Regions from separate parts of the Pilosibacter fragilis genome, predicted to be linked through region 2. Evidence: a T-box and tRNA genes for the amino acid it is inferred to sense, from the RefSeq annotation. Region 2 holds a T-box; the other holds one or more tRNA genes.

Region 1 (10,288 bases), on a different contig from region 2:
GAGGAAAAGTCTGCAGCAACAGAATAAATTTCTGCGTCGGTGGTTCCCTGGGCAGCAGAAAAAGAAAGACTTAGAAATGCTTTGACGGGTCATTTTGAGTAAAAGTTTAGAAACTTAAGCAGATCGACGTTTGTGCAAAAGAAATACAGCCAAACGTCGATTTTTTGCTTGAAATGATAAAAATGCATAAAGAAAAATGGGCCAGTGGCAAAATGAACAAAAAATATTTTCATGTTTTTAAATGTTTGTGCACACTTATCCGGATTCCTATGCTATATTACTACACGTAACCCCCCAATACATTATATAGTTTTTGCTATACCCCATAAGAGACATAATACCTTTTCCGGAAGAAGGCCAGTGGTTCCCCCCGCTGGCTTTCTTTCTGCCCATTTTTAGACAAAAGACCTGGAATTTTTGCCGCAGTTCAGAGCGGCTGGTTTCAGGTCTTTCTATTTTCGGGTCTATCTATTTTCAGAAAAAAACGTGCAAACAGGTGTGCAATCCTGTATAATAACACTTGTGAGTGAAGTAAATGAAAACAGATATCAGTCATACGGCTGCGTGCTGACCGGGCAGCCGTTTCAGATCAGTAAGGGAGGCCATTCAAAATATGTTGAAGGCGGCACTTTTCAGTGATGGGACAAAAGAGTACCGCATTCCGGAAGAACCGGAGTGCGGGGATAAAGTAACGATCAGGTTCCGGACCGGAGCCGGGGATGTGGATCATGTGTATGCGGTGGTCCGGGATGCCGTAAGCCGGGAAGAGGGCAGGCGGCTGGAGCTTAAGAAAAAGGAATCCATCGGAAGATTTGATTTCTATGAGACAGAGATTTTAGTGGGGGAGACCCCGCTGCGATATGATTTTGAGGCTGTAAAGGGGAGCGAGGTCTGCCATTACAATCGTCTCGGCGTTCTGGAGGCCGGCGGCATGGATGCGCCTTTCGTGATCACACCGGGATTCCATGTACCGGAATGGGCGAAGGGTGCCCTGATGTACCAGATCTTCGTGGACCGGTTTAACAACGGAGATCCGACGAACGATGTTCTGGGGGACGAGTATGTCTACATCGGATTCCCGGTGACGAAGGTGGAAAAATGGGATGAGCGGCTTTCGGTTCTCGATGTGGATCGGTTTTACGGCGGTGATATTCAGGGGATCTGGGATAAGTTAGACTATCTTCAGAGTCTGAAGGTGGAGGTCCTCTACCTGAGTCCGGTGTTCGTGTCTCCGTCGAACCATAAGTACGACTGTCAGGATTACGAGCATATCGATCCGCATTACGGCGTGATCGTAAAGGATGAAGGCGGGCTTGTGACGGGAGACGCGTCGGACAACGGGAATGCGAAGCGGTATTCCGTGCGCACCTCTGACCGGGAAAATCTGGAGGCCAGCGATGAGTTTTTTGCCCGATTTGTGCAGGAGGTCCATAAGAGGGGGATGCGGATTATCCTGGACGGCGTGTTCAACCACTGCGGTTCCTTCAATAAATGGATGGACCGGGAGAAGATCTATGAGAAGGACGGCGGGTATGAGCCGGGGGCTTACCTGACAGCGGACAGTCCGTACCGGGATTTCTTCCTGTTCGGAGATCAGGACGGATGGCCGGACAATGATTCCTACGAAGGCTGGTGGGGACATAACACACTGCCGAAGCTGAACTATGAGGGATCGGAGAAGCTGTATCAGTATGTGCTTGATATCGCGAGACGCTGGCTCTCCCCGCCGTATTCCATCGATGGCTGGAGACTTGACGTGGCGGCGGATCTCGGGCATTCTCCGGAGATGAACCACCGGTTCTGGAGAGATTTCCGGAAGACGGTGAAGGAGGCGAACCCGGACGCGCTGATCCTGGCGGAACATTATGGGGACGCTTCAGACTGGCTTTCCGGGGATCAGTGGGACACGGTGATGAATTACGATGCGTTCATGGAGCCGGTCTCCTGGTTCCTCACAGGCCTTGAGAAGCACAGCGAGCGGAAGGATGAGCACCTGCTCCACAACAGCCAGGCGTTTATGTGCTCCATGCTTTCAAATATGAGCCGGATGCAGACGGGATCGCTCTACGCGGCGATGAATGAGCTTTCAAACCATGATCACTCGAGGTTCCTTACGAGAACGAACCGTGTGGTGGGACGGCTTTATAAGCCGGAGGACGCCGAAAACGCGGAAAAAGGCATCAATTACGGAACATTCCGCTCCGGCGCCCTGATCCAGATGACATGGCCGGGGGCTCCGACGATCTATTACGGGGATGAGGCCGGTGTCTGCGGCTGGACAGATCCGGACAACCGGAGAACGTTCCCGTGGGGAAAGGAAGATCTGGAGCTCACGGAATTCCACCGGTATCTGACGGGGATTCGGAACAGGACTCCTGCGTTCAGGCGGGGCGCGTTTAAGTCGCTGTTGGCGGAGAACGGCATGATCGCTTACGGAAGGTTCGACGCAGACGAGCAGGGAGTCGTCGTGGTGAACAGCGAGGACTATGCACAGAGAGTCCGGATCCCGGTATGGGAAGCGGAGGTGACCGCAGATGCCATGGTCCGTGTGATGCTCACGGACGCGAAGCGCTACAATGTAGGAAGCCTGAAATACCCGGTGGTGGATGGTGTGATGGAAGTGGAGCTTCCGGGAAATGGAGCGATGATCTTTATCGCGCGGAGTTCTGGGCAGGATGATGAAAAAACTGCTTGATTTTTGAATTAATGTATGGTATCATTTTGAATTGTCAGAATGATATGGGCGGATTCCCGAGTGGCCAAAGGGGACAGACTGTAAATCTGCTGCAACTTGCTTCGGTGGTTCGAATCCACCTCCGCCCATTATTGATCCAGGAAGTTAGGGAATGCAAAGCCCCAGATTGGAATGAGCAGTTCTTGGCGAGCTGCGGAAAGCCCATCTCGGGAACTGCGTCCCCGAGATGTACGTTGATTTGTAAATACAAATCAACGAATAAATTTCCAAATAAAATTCCTTATGTGAGCAAGCTCTCAACGGAATTTTCTTCGTAAATTTATTACCTTTCCTCTGTGCTTCCAAATTTATGCGCCCAGATAGCTCAGTTGGTAGAGCAGAGGACTGAAAATCCTCGTGTCGCTGGTTCGATTCCAGCTTTGGGCACTAGAGGTACTGGTGAGGATGACTCCGAGGTATTATGGAGCTTCGCTCCATAATCGCCGTTTGCAACGGCGATAACTGCTGACATAGAAATTTTTTCTTATGTGAGCAAGCTCCCAACGAAAACTTTCGATGTCATCAGTTGCCTCTCATTACTTATACGCGGGTGTAGTTCAATGGTAGAACACCAGCCTTCCAAGCTGGATACGTGGGTTCGATTCCCATCACCCGCTCTTCTTATGAATTGCCGGATCTCTGAATTTCAGAGGTCCGGTTTTTCTATATAATAATTGTGTCAGAATGTCAGACTACCCCATAAAAGCTGATACCCCACAGGAGGACGAACATGAATTTACGCGAATATCTGAAAACCACCAACCTCATCACCGACGGCGCCTTCGGAACCTATTTTGCCGCAAAATACCAGACCCAGGATATCCCGGAGCTGGCAAATATTACTGCGACGGAGAAAGTAAAGAAGATCCACGAGGAATACCTGAATGCCGGAGCGAAATTTATCAGGACAAATACGTTTGCGTCAAACAAAGAAACACTGCAGGAGGATTTTGCGGAAGTTGAGAAAAACATTCAGGCGGCGGTTGAGATCGCGAGAGACGCGGTAAACGGGAGAGATGCCTGGATTGCGGGAGATATCGGCCCGATTCCGGTGAATGGAGCGGAGGACGCGGCGGCAGCGGCGGACGAGTATTATCAGATTGCGAAGACCTTTGCGGAGCGCGGTGTCACAGTTCTGGATTTTGAGACATTCGCGGACCTCGACGGAATTCTTCCGGCGATCAAAAAGATCTGCGCGGAATATGAGATGTTTATCATGGTCTCCTTCTCTGTAAACCAGTTTGGCTACAGCGCGGCGGGACTCAGCGCGAAGCGCCTGTTAGCGGATGCGGCGGCTGTTCCGGAGATCGATGCGGTGGGCTTAAACTGCGGCGTAGGTCCGGCCCATATGCGCCAGATCCTGGAAAAGGCGGGTCGTCCTGTGGATAAGTTCCTGCTTGCGATCCCGAATGCGGGATATCCGACGCTGACGAGAAATAAGCTCCAGTTTGGAAATACACCGGCATACTTTGCGGAGAAGATGAAGGAACTTCAGGCGCTCGGCGCAGATATTCTCGGCGGCTGCTGTGGAACGACCCCGGAATTTATCGGAGAACTGTCTTCGTGGGACGGAATCTTAAACAAGATTGTCCTGGATACAGAGATGGATAATGGGGAGCAGACGGGACATGTCCAGAGACATGGATTCCTTTACGATGAAAACGGAGAGAGGAAACAGAAAAAGCTCATCGCGGTAGAACTTGCCCCGCCCTTTGATGCGGATGATGAGAAGCTTTTGGAGTCGGCCCATCTTTTAAAGAATGCGGGCGTGGATGTCCTCACATTCCCGGATTCCCCGTCCGGGCGGACAAGAGTCGATTCCGTCCTCATGGCGAGCAAGGTCCGTCAGGCTACAGGCCTTAATGTGATGCCGCATATCTGCTGCCGTGACCGGAATGCGATCGCTATGCGGTCCCTGTTTTTGGGAGCGGCCATCAATGACATCCATAACTTCTTAATTATTACAGGAGATCCGATCCCGTCCACAGCGAGACAGACCGTAAAGGCGGTGTTCAACTCCGACTCCACCGGTCTCATGAAGATCGCAAAGGAGATGAATGAGGATGTCTTCGCGAAGAACCCGCTCTGCTACGGCGGCGCCATCAACCAGGGAAGAAAGAACTTGGATGTGGAGATTGGACGTGTGAAGAAAAAGATGGAAGAGGGCGCGGAGTTCTTCCTGACCCAGCCGGTATTCACGAAGGAGGACGCGGCGAGACTGCGCCGGATCAAGGAGGAGACGGGCGCGACAATCCTCTGCGGGATCATGCCGCTGATCAGCAGAAAAAATGCCATGTTCATGAAAAATGAGATCGCAGGCGTCAACGTGACGGACGAGATCGTTGCCAGATACCCGGAGAAAGCGAACCGCAAGGAAGGCGAGGCAGCGGGAATCCAGCTCGCGAAGGAAGTCATGAAGATGGTGGAAGATTTTGCGGACGGATATTACTTCTCATTCCCGTTCAATAGAGTCTATATGCTGCAGGACATCATGGGAAAATAAAGAACTGCAAAGATACAGATTGACAGCTTTTTTTCCTTATGTTATCATGTCAACCGTTGTATAAAATCGGAAACTCCTTGAAAATACAGGGATTTTCTTCCTATAGAAACAGTGACGGCACCCCGGCACCCGGAGACGGCCGTAAACGGAGAATAGAAAAAGAATGATTAAAACGATTACAGCCGCAGAGCTGATCAATGGAAGAACCTTTGACCGGACGATCATTGACATCCGTCCGGCGGAGGAATACAAAAAGGGGTCCATGGACGCCGCCTTAAATATCCCGGAGGACAAGCTGGTGGAATATCTGGAGAATCCGGAAGAGGCGGATCTGGAATCCGGCACCATCGGCGATGGAAAAGCCTGGGAAGAGGGCGTGAATGTGGGAAAGCTTCTCGCGGCGATCCCGAAGGACAAGCCGGTATGGGTACTCTGTCACACCGGAAATAAGAGTCTTTACGTTGCAGAGCTTATGAGCGATGCGGGCTTTGATGCCGGAAGCGTGGAGGGCGGATACCGTTCCTTCCTGCGCCTGTCCTTATCCATGATGGTCATGAACGAGGAAGAGGTCACGGAGCGGACGAAAGCCATCGAGCGCAGCATCATCACGAAATACCGCAAGTCCATCTGGAGACGGTTCACAAAGGGAGTCCATGACTACGAGTTAATTAAGGAAGGCGATAAGATCGCGGTCTGCATTTCCGGCGGAAAAGACTCGATGCTGATGGCGAAGCTTTTACAGGAGCTGCAGCTTCACGGCAAGGTAAAATTCGACCTCGTATTCCTTGTGATGAATCCGGGCTACAACGAGGACAACTGGAATATCATCTTAAACAACGCGAAGCTTCTCGGCATCCCGATCAATGTGTTTGAAAGCGATATCTTCAATATTGTCGCTGACGTGGATAAGAGTCCGTGCTATCTCTGTGCGAGAATGCGCCGCGGTTACCTTTACTCCCACGCGAAGGAGCTTGGCTGCAATAAGATCGCATTGGGGCATCATTTCGATGACGTGATCGAGACGACGCTCATGGGCATGCTGTACAGCGGAAAAGTCGAGACGATGATGCCGAAGCTCCACAGCAAGAACTTCGAGGGCATGGAGCTGATCCGCCCGATGTACATGGTCCGCGAGGCGGACATCAAGGCCTGGAGGGATTACAACAACCTTCACTTTATTCAGTGCGCCTGCCGCTTCACCGAGCGCTGCGCGACATGCGGCGGCGAAAAGGGATCGAAGCGCGACGAGATGAAGGAGCTGATCGCGGAGCTCAGGAAGCGCTGCGATACCATCGACATGAACATCTTCAACAGTGTCCACAATATTAATTTAAAAACGGTCATCGGCTATCACAAGGGAGACTGGACGTATAATTTCCTGGATGACTACGATGAGGAAGAGAAGAAAATGCCGCGGTAGATAAGAATATTTTAGGGCGTCAGTCGGTGGAAAGTTACTTTTCATGGGTAGGAATTTTCTGAACTGAAAATTCCGTATGATACCGTTGTAACTGTGGGAAACTTGCGCGGAAAATTAAACAAAAGCGTAATTGACAATTCTTTTCAAACACGCTATAATGAGATTCTATCGGAGATCATGCGGATGTGGCGGAACTGGCAGACGCACCAGCCTTAGGAGCTGGCGGGCAACCGTGGGGGTTCAAATCCCTTCATCCGCATTCTTCTTTAGAATTACGAATCGAATAACTACCAGAATAGGGGAGTAGTCGGCGCCACTGGCGCAGTAAGGCCAACATACTGGAAATGATCCTGGTTTTACTTTAAATGATGAGACTTATCTGTCGGGAAAAGACAGAGGGGGTCTCTTTTTTTATGCATTTGCGGGCTTCTTACTGGTGGGAAGATCAACAAGAAATAAAATTTGGAGGAAATGATCTATGGGGCTTCTGGAATTGTTTATCCTGGCTGTGGGGCTGTCGATGGACGCCTTCGCGGTGTCTGTCTGTAAGGGCTTGTCGGTGACGAAAATGGAACCGAAGCATGCGTTGCTCTGCGGCGCTTATTTTGGCGGATTTCAGGCGCTGATGCCGGCACTTGGCTATCTTCTGGGAAGCCAGTTTGAATCCATGATCACCCAGATCGACCACTGGATCGCCTTTGTGCTTCTCGGGATCATTGGATCAAGCATGATCAAAGAATCCAGGGAGGACGAAGAGGAAGAGGTCAGCGCGAGCTTTGATGTGAAGACCATGCTGGCGCTGGCGGTTGCGACGAGTATTGATGCCCTCGCCGTGGGAGTCACCTTCGCATTTCTCCATGTAAATATCGTCTGGGCGGTGACCTTTATCGGCTGTACGACCTTTGTCCTGTCAGCAATCGGGGTAAAGGTCGGTAATGTATTTGGGATGAAATATAAGTCGAGGGCGGAGCTGGCCGGCGGAGTGATCCTGATACTCATGGGGATCAAGATCCTGCTGGAGCATCTGGGATTCCTCGGATAATATGAGATACAAATAGACCTCCGGGATTCTTGACAATGGTTTGACAGACCGATATAATGAGTGAGTATCCGAGAAGCGTACAGCAGTGTACGATGAGCATTGTATACATCAGGGTTCGGCATCATTTGATGCGGACCCTGTAACTATGTTGACATAAGCATGGAAAACGATTCTAATTTTCCGGAAAGTTGAAGAAATATGGAAAAGAGAAACACAAACAGACAGAGAGAATATCGGGACGATTACCGCCAGCATTCCCCGGCGTGGATCCGGGCACAGCGCAGGAAGAGAAAGCTCATTATGAGACGGCGGATCATGATCGGCGGAGCGGTGATCTGCGTCGTGCTGATCGCGGGCGTGATCCGGATCTTTTCCGGCGGAAAGAGCCATGGAAAAGAGACGGAGGCCAGTGCCATCGAGGAATCCACATTCCAGGCATCCGATATCAGCGTAAACGGAATTTCCTTAAAGGGAATGACGAGAAGTGAGGCGAAGGCCGCTATTGAAAAAGAATATCCGTGGAAGGTGACGATCACCTACAACGGGGAGAGTATCGACGCGGAGAACCTGATCGACACTGATCTTGACGCGTTTTTAGATGGAATCTGCACGGGAAAGGCAGAGGGAGAGTACACCTTCGCGGTTGAAGACTCCGAGGATCTGCAGTCCGCTGCGGCAGAGGCAGCGGCGGACGCGGCGGCGAAGTGGGATGTGAAGGCAAAGAACGGCTCGATCTCCGAGTATGACGCTGCGACGGATAAGTTCCTGTTTGCGGACGGAGCTCCGGGCAAGGCTGTGAACCAGGAGAAGCTTATAAAGGACCTCGTGGAGGCTGCGACAAGCGGAAACTATGACGCCGTGATCCAGGCTGAGGTCAATGAGAGCCAGCCGGAGCTTTCCGCAGCGAACGCGAAGGAGCAGTATAAGACTCTTTCTACGTTTACGACGGAGACTACCGCCAACGAGAAGAGAAATACGAACGTAAAGCTTGCGGCCAGGGCTATCAACGGAACCATCGTGCAGCCGGGTGAGGAATTTTCCTTTAATAAGGTCGTGGGACAGCGCACGGCGGAAAAGGGATATCAGGAAGCGGCTGCCTACAGTGGAGGCGAGGTCGTACAGGAACCGGGCGGCGGTGTCTGCCAGGTATCTTCCACGATGTACCGTGTGGCATTCCAGTCCGGTATGCAGATCACGTTCCGAAGATCTCATACCTTTGAGCCGAACTACGTAACTCCGGGACAGGATGCGGCGATCAGCTGGGATATTCCGGATTTCAGGTTTATCAATACATCAAAGGCGGCGATCGGTATTCGCGCGAACTACAGCAACCGGAAGATGACAGTCTCCTTTTACGGAGTACCGGTTCTGGAAGATGGAATCACCTGGAGTCTGGAGTCTGAGAAGACGGATGAGCTTCCGCCGCCGGAGCCGACTTATGTGGAGGATCCGACACTGGATCCGGGTACTGAGGTGACACAGAAGGCGGCGACGAACGGCAGCCGCTGGGTTACCTATAAGATCGTTTCAAAGAACGGAACTATTGTCGAAAAGACAGAAGATCACGCGAAGACCTACAAGGGACACGCAGCTGTGATCCGCAGAAATACGGGAACCGTGAAGGTTTCACCGGATGAGACGACAGCCGTTGAGTCCACGTCGGCGGCAGCAGTAGACGGAATGCCGGACGGATATGTTCCGGGCGAGAGCGTCGCGCCGGAGAGCTCTGCCGCCGCGACAACCGCAGCCGGTTCTTCCGGCACATCGGCGGCAACGGCGTCCACCGGTGGATCTGAGACGAAGGGCACACACAGTGAGACAACGGCTGCATCGACGACAGCGGCAGCGACTGAGGCAGCGACGACGGCTGCACCGGCGACAGAAGCAACGACGGCAGCCGCGCCAAAGGGCCCGGGTGATGAAACATCCGCAGCTGCACCGACGGAAGCCATTGGAAATATTGCGGGATTTCCGGGAAATGGGAACTAGGGAAATCTTTGCACGCATTGGCAATGGCACTGGCAGATACAGGAAAACACCAGATAGAAACAAGGGGTGAATGCGGCATGTTCAGCAGGCGCGAATATGAATATGTGATGGAGATCGCCAAAGAGGGCAGCTTTTCGAAGGCAGCCCAAAAGCTTTATGTGTCCCAGCCAGCACTCAGCGGCGCGATCAAAAAGCTGGAAAAGGACCTTTACGGGATCCCGCTTTTTGACCGTGCCGTCACGCCGGTGGCATTGACACCGGCAGGGCAGTATTACCTTGAGCAGGCGAGAAAGATTTATGAGCTGAGGAATGAAATCGAACATCACTTTGCGGATCTTGCCGGAATCCGGACGGGAATCATCAATATTGGAACTTCCGGATATTTCTGCGCCTATCTTCTCCCGGATATCATCCGTGGCTACTACCGGCTCAATCCGAAATGCAGGATCAATGTGACGGAGACGGATGCCTCCGGCATGGACGCAGGTCTCCGTTCCGGACAGTTCAATATCACGATCGATGTCGAGGTGCTGGATCCGGAAATGTTTGAGAGTGTGACACTGGGATATGAGTATATGGTAATGGCTGTTCCGGCATCCT
Region 2 (10,288 bases):
TATAACTTTCTGAGCGGTGCTTTGCAGCTTACTACTATTTGCGAATCAACAGAGAATTTTATCGACTATAAATTCGCCGCAGGCAGTGTCTGGAATCTTATAAAATTCGTAACTGTTCAGTACCTTCACAGTTACATGCAAAAATCCATTCCAAATCGGCTACGCCGATGGGATTTTTGCCTTTTAGCCTAGGTTTTCTTACGGTCAGCGCAGCAAGTGCGCAGACCTACTGAACAGTTACTAAAATTCTATAACAATACGCCAGATAGAACTCAATCTATCCGGCGTATTGCTTTACTTAGGATTAATTATATCCAGGTCCCACAGGAATATATACCTGGTCAAGCGGCGATTTCGGCGCTGCTTTTGTGGTCTCCGGAACGGTTTCCGGAACAGTCTCGACCTTTGTGGAACCCATGTTCTCAGTGTCTTCTTCGCTCGGAAGAACAACGGAGGTCGAGCTGTGGATCGTGCAGGTTCCCGGAGAACGGTATTTAGAATCATCCGTTCCGCCGGATTCGCCGTCCGGAATCACCATGAAGGTCCTTGTAGTCTTCGCAGGGCAGTATTCCGTTGCAAGTCCGCCGGACTCGCTGCACACGGTCAGCTGTACATGATGGTCGCAGACCTCTGTTGGAACAGTTCCCTTTGCAAAGTACTCGGTGTAAACGGCGTTTCCTCTTGGATCATTCTCGCAGACACCGGGGATCGCAAGCTTTCCGGATTTCCGGCAGATCTGGGCGGTTGTGACGGAGGACGGAACCGGGAAACCGGTGTCCGCAAGCCCCTCATGGATCTTTGTCATGATCGCTTTCCAGATCTTCTTGTGGTAGGAAGTACTGCTTCCGATGGCTGAGATCTTCTGGTTATCGTCACATCCGGACCAGATTCCCGCCGTGTAGTACGGGGTAAATCCGACAAACCAGATATCGTTATTGTTTGTTGTGGTACCGGACTTACCGGCGTTGGACATTCCCGGAATATTTGCCACGGCACTTGTGGAGTTCAAGCTGACTCCGGAGGACGCGAACATGCGGCTGCTTTCCATGGACTGGGACATCGCGTCCGTGAGAAGGAATGCGGTGGAGTCCTTAAGTACACGCTTTGTCTCCGGCGCATTTTCCAGAAGCACTTTTCCGTTGTGGTCCAGGATCTGGGTGAAGAACACTGGTTTCGTGTAGATACCGCCGTTTGCGATGGCCGCAAAGGCATTGGTGAGCTCCAGGTTTGAAACGCCCTTTGTGATACCGCCGAGAGCGGTGGAAGCGTTGTAGTCCGTATCTGTTAAGGAAGTGATCCCTAAGTTTCTCGCGTATTCCACGCCGAGCTGCGGTGTCACAGTCTCGATCATGCAGCGGACGGCAACAATGTTCATGGAGTAGACGATACCGTCACGGATCGTGCTGTAGCCCATGTAGCCCTTGCTGCTGTACCAGTTCCGGAACGTCTTTGTGCCCATGGTGTACGGGCCGTCGTAGTAGACACTTCCCAGGGTAGCGCCGCAGGTATCGATCGCCGGGGCGAAGGATGTGATGACCTTGAAGGTGGAACCAGGCTGGCGCAGGGTGTTTGTGGCACGGTTTAAGGAACGGCTGACCTCTTTCTGGCCGCGGCCGCCGCTGAGCGCCTTCACATAGCCGCTGGACTGGTCGATGAGGACGAAGGACGCCTGAGGCTGAAGTACATAGTGGACAGATTCGCCGAGAACCGTATCCCCGTCTTTTGTCACTGCAGCTTTGTATTTCGCGATGGCCTTATCCGCCTTCTCCTTTGAGGAGAAGAGACCGTCGAAGTTTGTCTCGCCGAGTTCCTTGCGGAAATATGTTTTTAATGTCTCATCGGAATAGTTCGTTGTTGTCTGGTCCGGATGCTGGATCGACAGACGGTAGTCGATCGAGTAGTAGACAACGTCGTAATTTTCCGGTCTGCTGATCTCTTCATCCACCACGGACTGGATATCCGGATCCTGGGTGGTGTGGATCTCAAGACCGCCGGAGAAGAGGAGATTGTAGGCCTGCGTCTCCGTGTAGCCTTTCTTGTCCTGCAGGGCTTTTAATACCTGATCGATCAGCTCGTCGGTAAAGTAGGAGTACGGCGTCTGGGTCTCTTTTGTGACGATATCCACGTTTTTGATCCGGGAGTAAACGTCATCGGCAAGAGCCTCCTCCTGCTCTTCCTTCGTGATCTTTCCCTGCTCGTACATGTACTGGAGGATCACGCGGCGCTTTTCTTCGTTGCGTTTTCTTCCGTTCTCGGAGAGCGGGTTGAATCTCGACGGGTTCTGGGTGATTCCGGCGATGACGGTCGCTTCGGAGAGTGTAAGGTCCGAAACATCCTTATCAAAGTAACGGAGAGCCGCCGCCTTTACGCCCAGAGTGTTGTTTCCGAGGTTGATGGTATTTAAGTAGTTTTTGAGGATGATCTTTTTATCCATGATCTTCTCTAACTGGATCGCCAGATACTGCTCCTGGATCTTTCGCTCAAGCTTCTCCCCGAAGGTGTCCTCATTGCCGCCTTCAAAGATATTGTTTTTAATGAGCTGCTGGGTCAGGGTACTTCCGCCGCCGGCACTGGAGTCACCGGTAATGATTCCGACGGCCGCACGGACCATGGAACGGACATCAACGCCTTTGTGGGACCAGAACCTGGAATCCTCAATCGCGACGAAAGCGTCGATCAGGCACTGGGGAAGTTCCTCGTAGGATGCCTCAAGACGGTTCGCTCCTGATTTTACGAGCGTTTCCGTGAGGTTTCCCTTACTGTCATAGACCATGGTGGCATAACCGCTTGGCTCGATGCTCGCTACATCGATCTCCGGGGCTGCGTCGATAACGCCCTTGAAGATTCCGTAGCCGAAGCTGATTCCAAGCACCGCTGCAAACAGAACCAGGATCAGGATGATCTTTGTGAGAAGAAGCACCAGATGTGAGGTGATCTTCTGTGATCTGGAATTTGTCTTGCGGAGTGTCTTTTCCACCTCGTTTTTTCCATAATTCATTCAGGATGCCTCCTTTATCATTCCCTAATTATAGCAAAGTTTCATTCATTTATAAATAGTTATTGTGGAAAAGTTTGGTTTGTATTATGATATTTTTGACCGCAAAGTGGGAAAATATGAAGGAAAAATTACATTTTGTGGTCGGAATCGTCAAAGACATGACAAAAATATGAATGACAGGGATATCTTTCCGCAATGCGGAATTATGAGGGTTGCCTGTCCGGTTCTGCCCGGAAACCGGAAATAACGGAAAAATATACGGGACGGACAGCAGGTTTGGACGGGATATGAAGGAGAGGAGATATGGCTCTTGACAGCGTGAAAATTTTATACAAAGGCGGCACAGCGGAGATCGAAGTGAAGAAATCCCGCTTTATCGCGAACCTGAAATCGGTGGAGTCCGAGGAGGAGGCAGCGGCGTTTATCGCCGAGATCAAAAAGAAATACTGGGACGCCCGCCACAACTGCCAGGCCTTTACCATCGGCATGAACCACGAGCTCACAAGATGCAGCGATGATGGGGAACCGGCCCAGACGGCGGGACGGCCGATGCTTGACGTGCTTTTAGGCGAGGATGTCCACAACGTCTGTGTCGTCGTGACGAGATATTTCGGCGGGACCCTGCTTGGAACAGGCGGTCTTGTGCGGGCTTATTCCGGCGCTGTGAAGGAGGGACTTGCGGCTTCCGAGATCGTTGAGAAGAAGCGCGCCTTTGAGATGAAGATCGTGACGGACTACACAGGTGTCGGAAAGATCCAGTACATTTTGGGACAGGAAAATATGACGGTGTTGGACAGCGTGTACACGGATAAGGTGGAGTTTTCCGTTCTCGTCCCGGTGGCAGAGTACGATGGCCTGGAAAAGAAGATCACCGAGGGGACAAGCGGCGGCGCGAAGATCGGGAAGGGCGATGAGGTGTGGTACGGCACACTTAATAAGGAAGTGATTCTGTTTTAACTGCCGGCCGGGGCATCAGTCTGCACATACAGAAGTTATGTCTTGAAGGGGATATCAGGCTGATCCTTGAATGCCGCAGCAAGCCAGTATAAACGGGGGTTCTGACATTTCGAATGGGTGAGAGAAAACTAACTGCCGATTGGATAGAAAAAAACACACAGAAAAGGCAGATCTGCCCCGAATTTTGAAAGATTATATATTGCATTTTGATTTCATGAATGCTATAATTTTGAGTCGGTAATGCAAAAATTAGGAAATGTAGTGTATACAATGTAAGATGACTGTGCAAAACGGGTCGGGAAATGATCGGTGAGAGGACAGTTATAGATGAAGAAAGAGGATTGATTATGAAGATCAAACGCGAAGATATCAGAAATATTGCGATCATCGCCCACGTTGACCACGGTAAAACGACCCTGGTAGACCAGTTATTAAAGCAGAGCGGCGTATTCCGTGCAAACCAGGAAGTAGAAGAGCGTGTCATGGACTCCAATGACATCGAGAGAGAAAGAGGAATTACAATCCTTTCCAAGAATACAGCCGTATTCTACAAGGGTGTGAAGATCAACATCATCGACACCCCAGGTCATGCGGACTTTGGCGGCGAGGTTGAGCGTGTCCTTAAGATGGTAGACGGTGTTGTCCTTGTTGTCGACGCATTCGAGGGACCGATGCCGCAGACGAAGTTCGTTCTCCAGAAAGCACTTGACCTTGACTTAAGAGTTATCGTCTGCATCAACAAGATCGACCGCCCGGAGGCAAGACCGGAAGCAGTGATCGACGAGACTCTTGAATTATTCATGGATCTCGACGCATCTGATGAGCAGCTTGACTGCCCGTTCGTTTACGCGTCTGCCCGTGCAGGCTTCGCAAAGAAAGAATTAGATGATCCTGAAGTGGATATGAGCCCGTTATTCGAGACCATTATCAACTATATCCCGGAGCCGGAAGGTGATCCGGAGGCTGAGACCCAGGTCCTTATCAGCACCATCGACTACAACGAGTTCGTAGGCCGTATCGGTATCGGTAAGATCGACAGCGGTTCCTTAAAGTTAAATCAGGACTGCGTGATCGTAAACCATCATGATCCGGACAAGATGAAGAAGGTTAAGATCGGTAAGCTCTATGTATTCGACGGCTTAAAGAGAGTCGAAGTACAGAACGCGACCATCGGTGAGATCGTAGCGATCTCCGGTATCCCGGATATCCATATCGGTGATACCCTCTGCTCCCCGGAGAAGCCGGAGGCGATTCCGTTCCAGAAGATCTCCGAGCCGACGATCTCCATGAACTTCATGGTAAATGACAGTCCGCTGGCAGGTCAGGAAGGTAAGTTCATTACTTCCCGTCACCTCCGCGACCGTCTGTTCCGTGAGTTAAACACGGATGTCAGCCTTCGTGTAGAAGAGACAGAGTCCGCAGACTGCTTCAAGGTATCCGGCCGTGGTGAGCTTCATCTGTCCGTCCTGATCGAGAACATGCGCCGTGAGGGCTTTGAGTTCGCTGTCAGCAAGGCAGAGGTTATCTACAAATACGACGAGAGAAACAGAAAGTTAGAGCCGATGGAGCTCGCTTACGTTGATGTTCCGGATGAGTTTACCGGAGCTGTCATCCAGAAGCTTACAAGCAGAAAGGGTGAACTTCAGGGGATGAGTCCGACAAACGGCGGTTACACAAGACTTGAGTTCTCCATCCCGTCCAGAGGTCTCATCGGTTACCGCGGTGAGTTCATGACAGATACAAAGGGTAACGGTATCCTGAACACAAGCTTTGACGGATACGCTCCGTTCAAGGGTGAGTTAAGCTACAGAAAGACAGGCTCCCTGATCGCGTTCGAGGCCGGTGAGTCCATCACCTATGGTCTGTTCAACGCCCAGGAGAGAGGTACCCTGTTCATCGGACCGGGCGTAAAGGTTTACTCCGGTATGATCGTCGGACAGAGCCCGAAGGCGGAGGATATCGAGATCAACGTCTGCAAGACAAAGAAGTTAACAAATACACGTTCCTCCAGCGCCGACGAGGCATTAAAGCTTGTTCCGCCGAAGATTATGAGCCTGGAGCAGTGTCTGGATTTCATCGATACGGACGAGCTTCTTGAGATCACACCGACAAGCCTTCGTATCAGAAAGAAGATCCTTGATCCGACCCTCAGAAAGAGAGCAATGATCAGCAAGAAGAGCCAGATGTAATCATTGATCACCATCTGCGCGGAAACCTACGAAGATAGGATCACGAAGACGCAGCGTGATCTTATGAAAAGATAGAAAGAAAGCAGGACCGCTTCCGCATGAAAAAGTGTGGGACGATCCTGCTTTTATCATACAGCCGGATTGAGAGAAATAAGAAACCTGTGTGATGATTCCTGCCATTTGAGCAACAGAATGTGTTGATGCAGGAGCCTGGAACTCTGTCCGGCGTGCATTGAAAGAGGGAGAATTATGCTTCAGATATTGATCAGTGCCTGTCTCATCGGCGAAAACTGCAAGTGGGACGGCTCGAACAACCGCAATCAGGATGTGCTCGATTTTATGAAAAAAATGGAAGGAAAGGCAAAGTTCCATCTGGTCTGCCCGGAACAGGCGGGCGGACTTCCGACCCCGCGGGCAGCCTCCGAGATCCATATGCCGGACGAGGCGGTCATGAACACGGAAGGCGAGGACGTCACGGCAGAATTCCTCCTCGGCGCCGACTTCGCGCTCCGGGAGGCGAAAAAATATGACTGCACCATCGCGATTTTAAAAGAAAGAAGCCCGTCATGCGGCTCAAACGGCATCTATGACGGAACCTTTTCCCATAAACTCCGCGAGGGAATGGGAAAGACTGCGGCCCTGCTTGCCGGGTATGGACTGAAAGTGTACGGGGAGAGCCGGCTGAAAGAACTGGAAGCAGTGATCAACAGCGGAGAGCTCACTTGATGGTTTAGAGGTTTAAAAATAAGAAAAATATAGGTAACTGTTCAGTAGGTCTGCGCACTTGCTGCGCTGACCGTAAGAAAACCTAGGCTAAAAGGCAAAAATCCCATCGGCGTAGCCGATTTGGAATGGATTTTTGCATGTAACTGTGAAGGTACTGAACAGTTACAAATATAGAATTATTTCTTAGATCTGTGTATATTTAAATACTGGCAAGCAAGAAAAGCAGAAGAACATCCACATTGAATGTTTTTCTGCTTTTTCTGATATCTGTGCCGCCTGGTTGAAATCAATAATCTTACAGCGTCTTCGCCCTGTCCGCGATCGCCTCATGGAAATTAATGACCCGGTGGTCATATGTCTCGTTCATAAGCGGGGAGGAGATCATGAAATCTGCCGTTGCCTTATTATTTGCGATCGGGATGTCGTAGACCTGGGCGATACGAAGAAGCGCCTTCACGTCCGGATCGTGGGGCTGGGCAGTCAGGGGATCGGAGAAGAAAACAACGAAGTCGATGCGCCCCTCCACGATCTTCGCGCCGATCTGCTGGTCACCGCCGAGAGGACCGCTGTTATAGCCCTTTACCGGGAGACCGGTGGCTTCGGTGATCATTCTCGCGGTAGTTCCTGTGCCGCACAGGAAATGTCCCTTTAAGATCTCTTTATTTGCCTCGCACCATTCGATCATCTCATGCTTCTTACTGTCATGGGCGATCAGAGCGATGTTTTTCTGTTTACCGATGGTCAGTGTCAGAAAATCCATAGAAATTCCTCCTTTTTGACAGGTGTTGTCTCGAAAAGACCTGCATATTGCGAATGCGAATGGATGAAATAAAAGATAATATGCAGATAATTTGCTGCCACAAGGTGATAATGCCATAAAACGGGAATTGTGTCAAGAAATGCGGGCAATGTTTCGAAATAAATTCACAGATATAAACGGAAAATTAATAAGGAAGGTTAAAAGTTACTGTACACGGGTAGGAATTTTCTGAACTGAAAATTCCGTACAGTACAGTGGTGGTAGTGGATTTTGCCGATTTGGAATGCGAAGCATCGGCAAAATCAGTTACTGTTTGCGCAAGGCGTAAACAGTAACGGTTAAAACATGGATCCCATTCCGACAGACTGCCCGCCACTTGACAAATATTACGGATTGTGCTACCATCGTCAATGTGTAAAACGCAATGACAGAGACAGTACAAGGAAATTCCGGTATGACAGAGAGAAGGTTCACCGGCTGAAAGACCTTCCGAAGGAAACTTTTGTAAATTCACTCTTGAGCAGCCTGTGCGAAAGAAATTCCAGTAGTGCAGGACGGGAAGTCCCGTTACAGACGTTAGAGTGCCGCATATAAATCATGCGGAATCTGGGTGGTACCACGGAGAGTCAGCTTCGTCCCATAGCGCGGGACGGGGCTTTTTTCATGTTAACAGCTCAGCCATGCGATGATTTTTCCTGAGAAAGGTGCTGCAAGCTCGCTTGCATAAGCCTTTTTCAGAAAAAATCATCATACGGGGAACGCCCCGTGCTTCTTGTTTTCGTGAAAGAGAAAACAAGAAGATATGGCCATGCAGAAAAGCCTGACCGCCGCACTGATAGATAACCAAACCATACCGAAAGAATGAGGTGGACTATGGAAGAGAAGATCAAGGCACTGAAAGAGCAGATGGAAGCCGCTCTCGGCAGTGTAGAGTCCAAGGAACAGCTTGGTGAGTTCTGGCAGAACTTCCTTGGAAAGAAAGGCAGCATTGCGGACCTGATGAAAGGTCTTGGAAGCGTTCCGAAGGAGGAGCGCCCGAACGTTGGTAAGACGATCAACGAATTTAAGAATCAGGTAGAAGCACGCTACCAGGAAATGAAAAATAAGATGGATGAGCTGGAGCTTGCAGCCCGCAACAAGAGCGAGCAGGTCGACATCACCATGCCGGCAAAGATGCGCCCGGCAGGAGGACTTCATCCGCTCACCGTCACAGAGAACGAGATGATCGATGTCTTCGCCGGAATGGGCTTCGAGATCTACGACGGCCCGGAGATCGAGGATGACGACCATAACTTTACAAGATTAAACGTTGCAAAGAACCATCCGGCGAGAGATATGCAGGATACCTTCTATGTAGCGGAAGATATCTTGCTCCGTACCCACACAAGCCCGGGACAGATCCGTGTCATGGACGCGAAGAAGCCGCCGATCAAGATGCTGGCACCGGGACGTGTATTCCGTTCCGACAGTGACGCAACCCACTCCCCGATGTTCCATCAGATGGAAGGTCTTGTTGTGGATAAGAAGATCACACTCTGCGACCTTCAGGGTATGCTGGACAAGTTCGTACAGGCGATCTTCGGAAGCGAAGTTAAGACACGTCTCCGTCCGAGCTATTTCCCGTTCACGGAGCCGAGCGTTGAGGTCGATGTAAGCTGCTTCGAGTGCGGTGGAAAAGGCTGCCCGCTCTGCAAACACACCGGCTGGATCGAGGTTCTCGGCGGCGGTATCGTACACCACAAGGTCCTGGAAAACTGCGGAATCGACCCGAATGAGTATTCCGGTCTCGCCTTCGGTATCGGTATCGAGCGTATCGCCATGTTAAAATACGGTATCAACAACATCAACCTGCTTTATGAGAATGATCTTCGTTTCCTGAAGCAGTTCAAAGGCTAATAGGGGAGGGAGAAGATCATGAAAGTACCATTTAGTTGGCTGAAAGAATATGTTGACATTGACGTGACAGCCCAGGAGTTAGAGGATAAGCTTTTCGGCTGCGGATTCGAGGTAGAGGAACTGATCGATCTCTCCGCTGAGATCGACCGTGTCGTTGTCGGTGTTGTAAAAGAATGTACCCCGGTGGAGGGAACGCATCTTTGCACATGTAAAGTAGACTGCGGCGAGTATGGAAACGATATCCAGATCGTCACAGGCGCCCCGAATGTGTATGCAGGAATGCACACACCGGCAGCCCTCGACAATTCCACACTTCCGGGCGGCATCAGGATCAAGGCAAAACCGATGCGGGGCATCGAGTCCAACGGTATGCTCTGCTCCGGTGAAGAGCTGGGCTTAAACGAGGACCTGTATCCAGGTTCTGAGGTCTACGGTCTCTTAGACCTTCCGAAGGACACCGTCCCGGGAACAGATATCGCGAAAGTCGTTGGCTTAGACGACTATATCTTCGACATCTCTGTAACGGCGAACCGTGCGGACTGCCAGTCTGTTTTAGGAATCGCGAGAGAGGTTGCCGCAGTCTTAGACAAACCGCTTAAAATGCCGGCTCTCGACTACAAAGAGAGCGATTATAAATATGAAAACCTTGACATCAAAGTAGAGGCACAGGATCTCTGCCCGCGCTACTTAGGTCATGGTGTCAGAAACATCACTCCGGGCCAGTCCCCGAGATGGATGCGCCGCCAGTTAGCACTCTGCGGC

What was found. A T-box is a leader RNA that pairs with one kind of tRNA and senses whether it is charged. The one in region 2 lies ahead of pheS (phenylalanine--tRNA ligase subunit alpha), so its partner is inferred to be a tRNA-Phe.
Region 1: it has a tRNA-Phe gene. The T-box ahead of pheS (phenylalanine--tRNA ligase subunit alpha) is inferred to sense a tRNA for this amino acid. The anticodon was not compared.

Annotation. Positions count from the first base shown of each region.
Region 1 is NZ_JAVYJB010000009.1:20,734-31,021, forward strand. It holds gene ftsH (ATP-dependent zinc metalloprotease FtsH) at 1-27, shown strand, start outside; gene ABCW45_RS10005 (glycoside hydrolase family 13 protein) at 614-2,695, shown strand; tRNA gene ABCW45_RS10010 (tRNA-Tyr) at 2,742-2,823, shown strand; tRNA gene ABCW45_RS10015 (tRNA-Phe) at 3,049-3,121, shown strand; tRNA gene ABCW45_RS10020 (tRNA-Gly) at 3,281-3,351, shown strand; gene ABCW45_RS10025 (bifunctional homocysteine S-methyltransferase/methylenetetrahydrofolate reductase) at 3,465-5,237, shown strand; gene ABCW45_RS10030 (PP-loop family protein) at 5,401-6,657, shown strand; tRNA gene ABCW45_RS10035 (tRNA-Leu) at 6,837-6,916, shown strand; gene ABCW45_RS10040 (manganese efflux pump MntP) at 7,136-7,699, shown strand; gene ABCW45_RS10045 (VanW family protein) at 7,898-9,688, shown strand; gene ABCW45_RS10050 (LysR family transcriptional regulator) at 9,766-10,288, shown strand, end outside.
Region 2 is NZ_JAVYJB010000016.1:52,146-62,433, reverse strand. It holds gene ABCW45_RS13840 (transglycosylase domain-containing protein) at 305-2,998, opposite strand; gene ABCW45_RS13835 (YigZ family protein) at 3,302-3,955, shown strand; gene typA (translational GTPase TypA) at 4,303-6,144, shown strand; gene ABCW45_RS13825 (2-thiouracil desulfurase family protein) at 6,394-6,870, shown strand; gene ABCW45_RS13820 (methylglyoxal synthase) at 7,166-7,630, opposite strand; T-box leader at 8,046-8,273, shown strand; gene pheS (phenylalanine--tRNA ligase subunit alpha) at 8,504-9,526, shown strand; gene pheT (phenylalanine--tRNA ligase subunit beta) at 9,545-10,288, shown strand, end outside.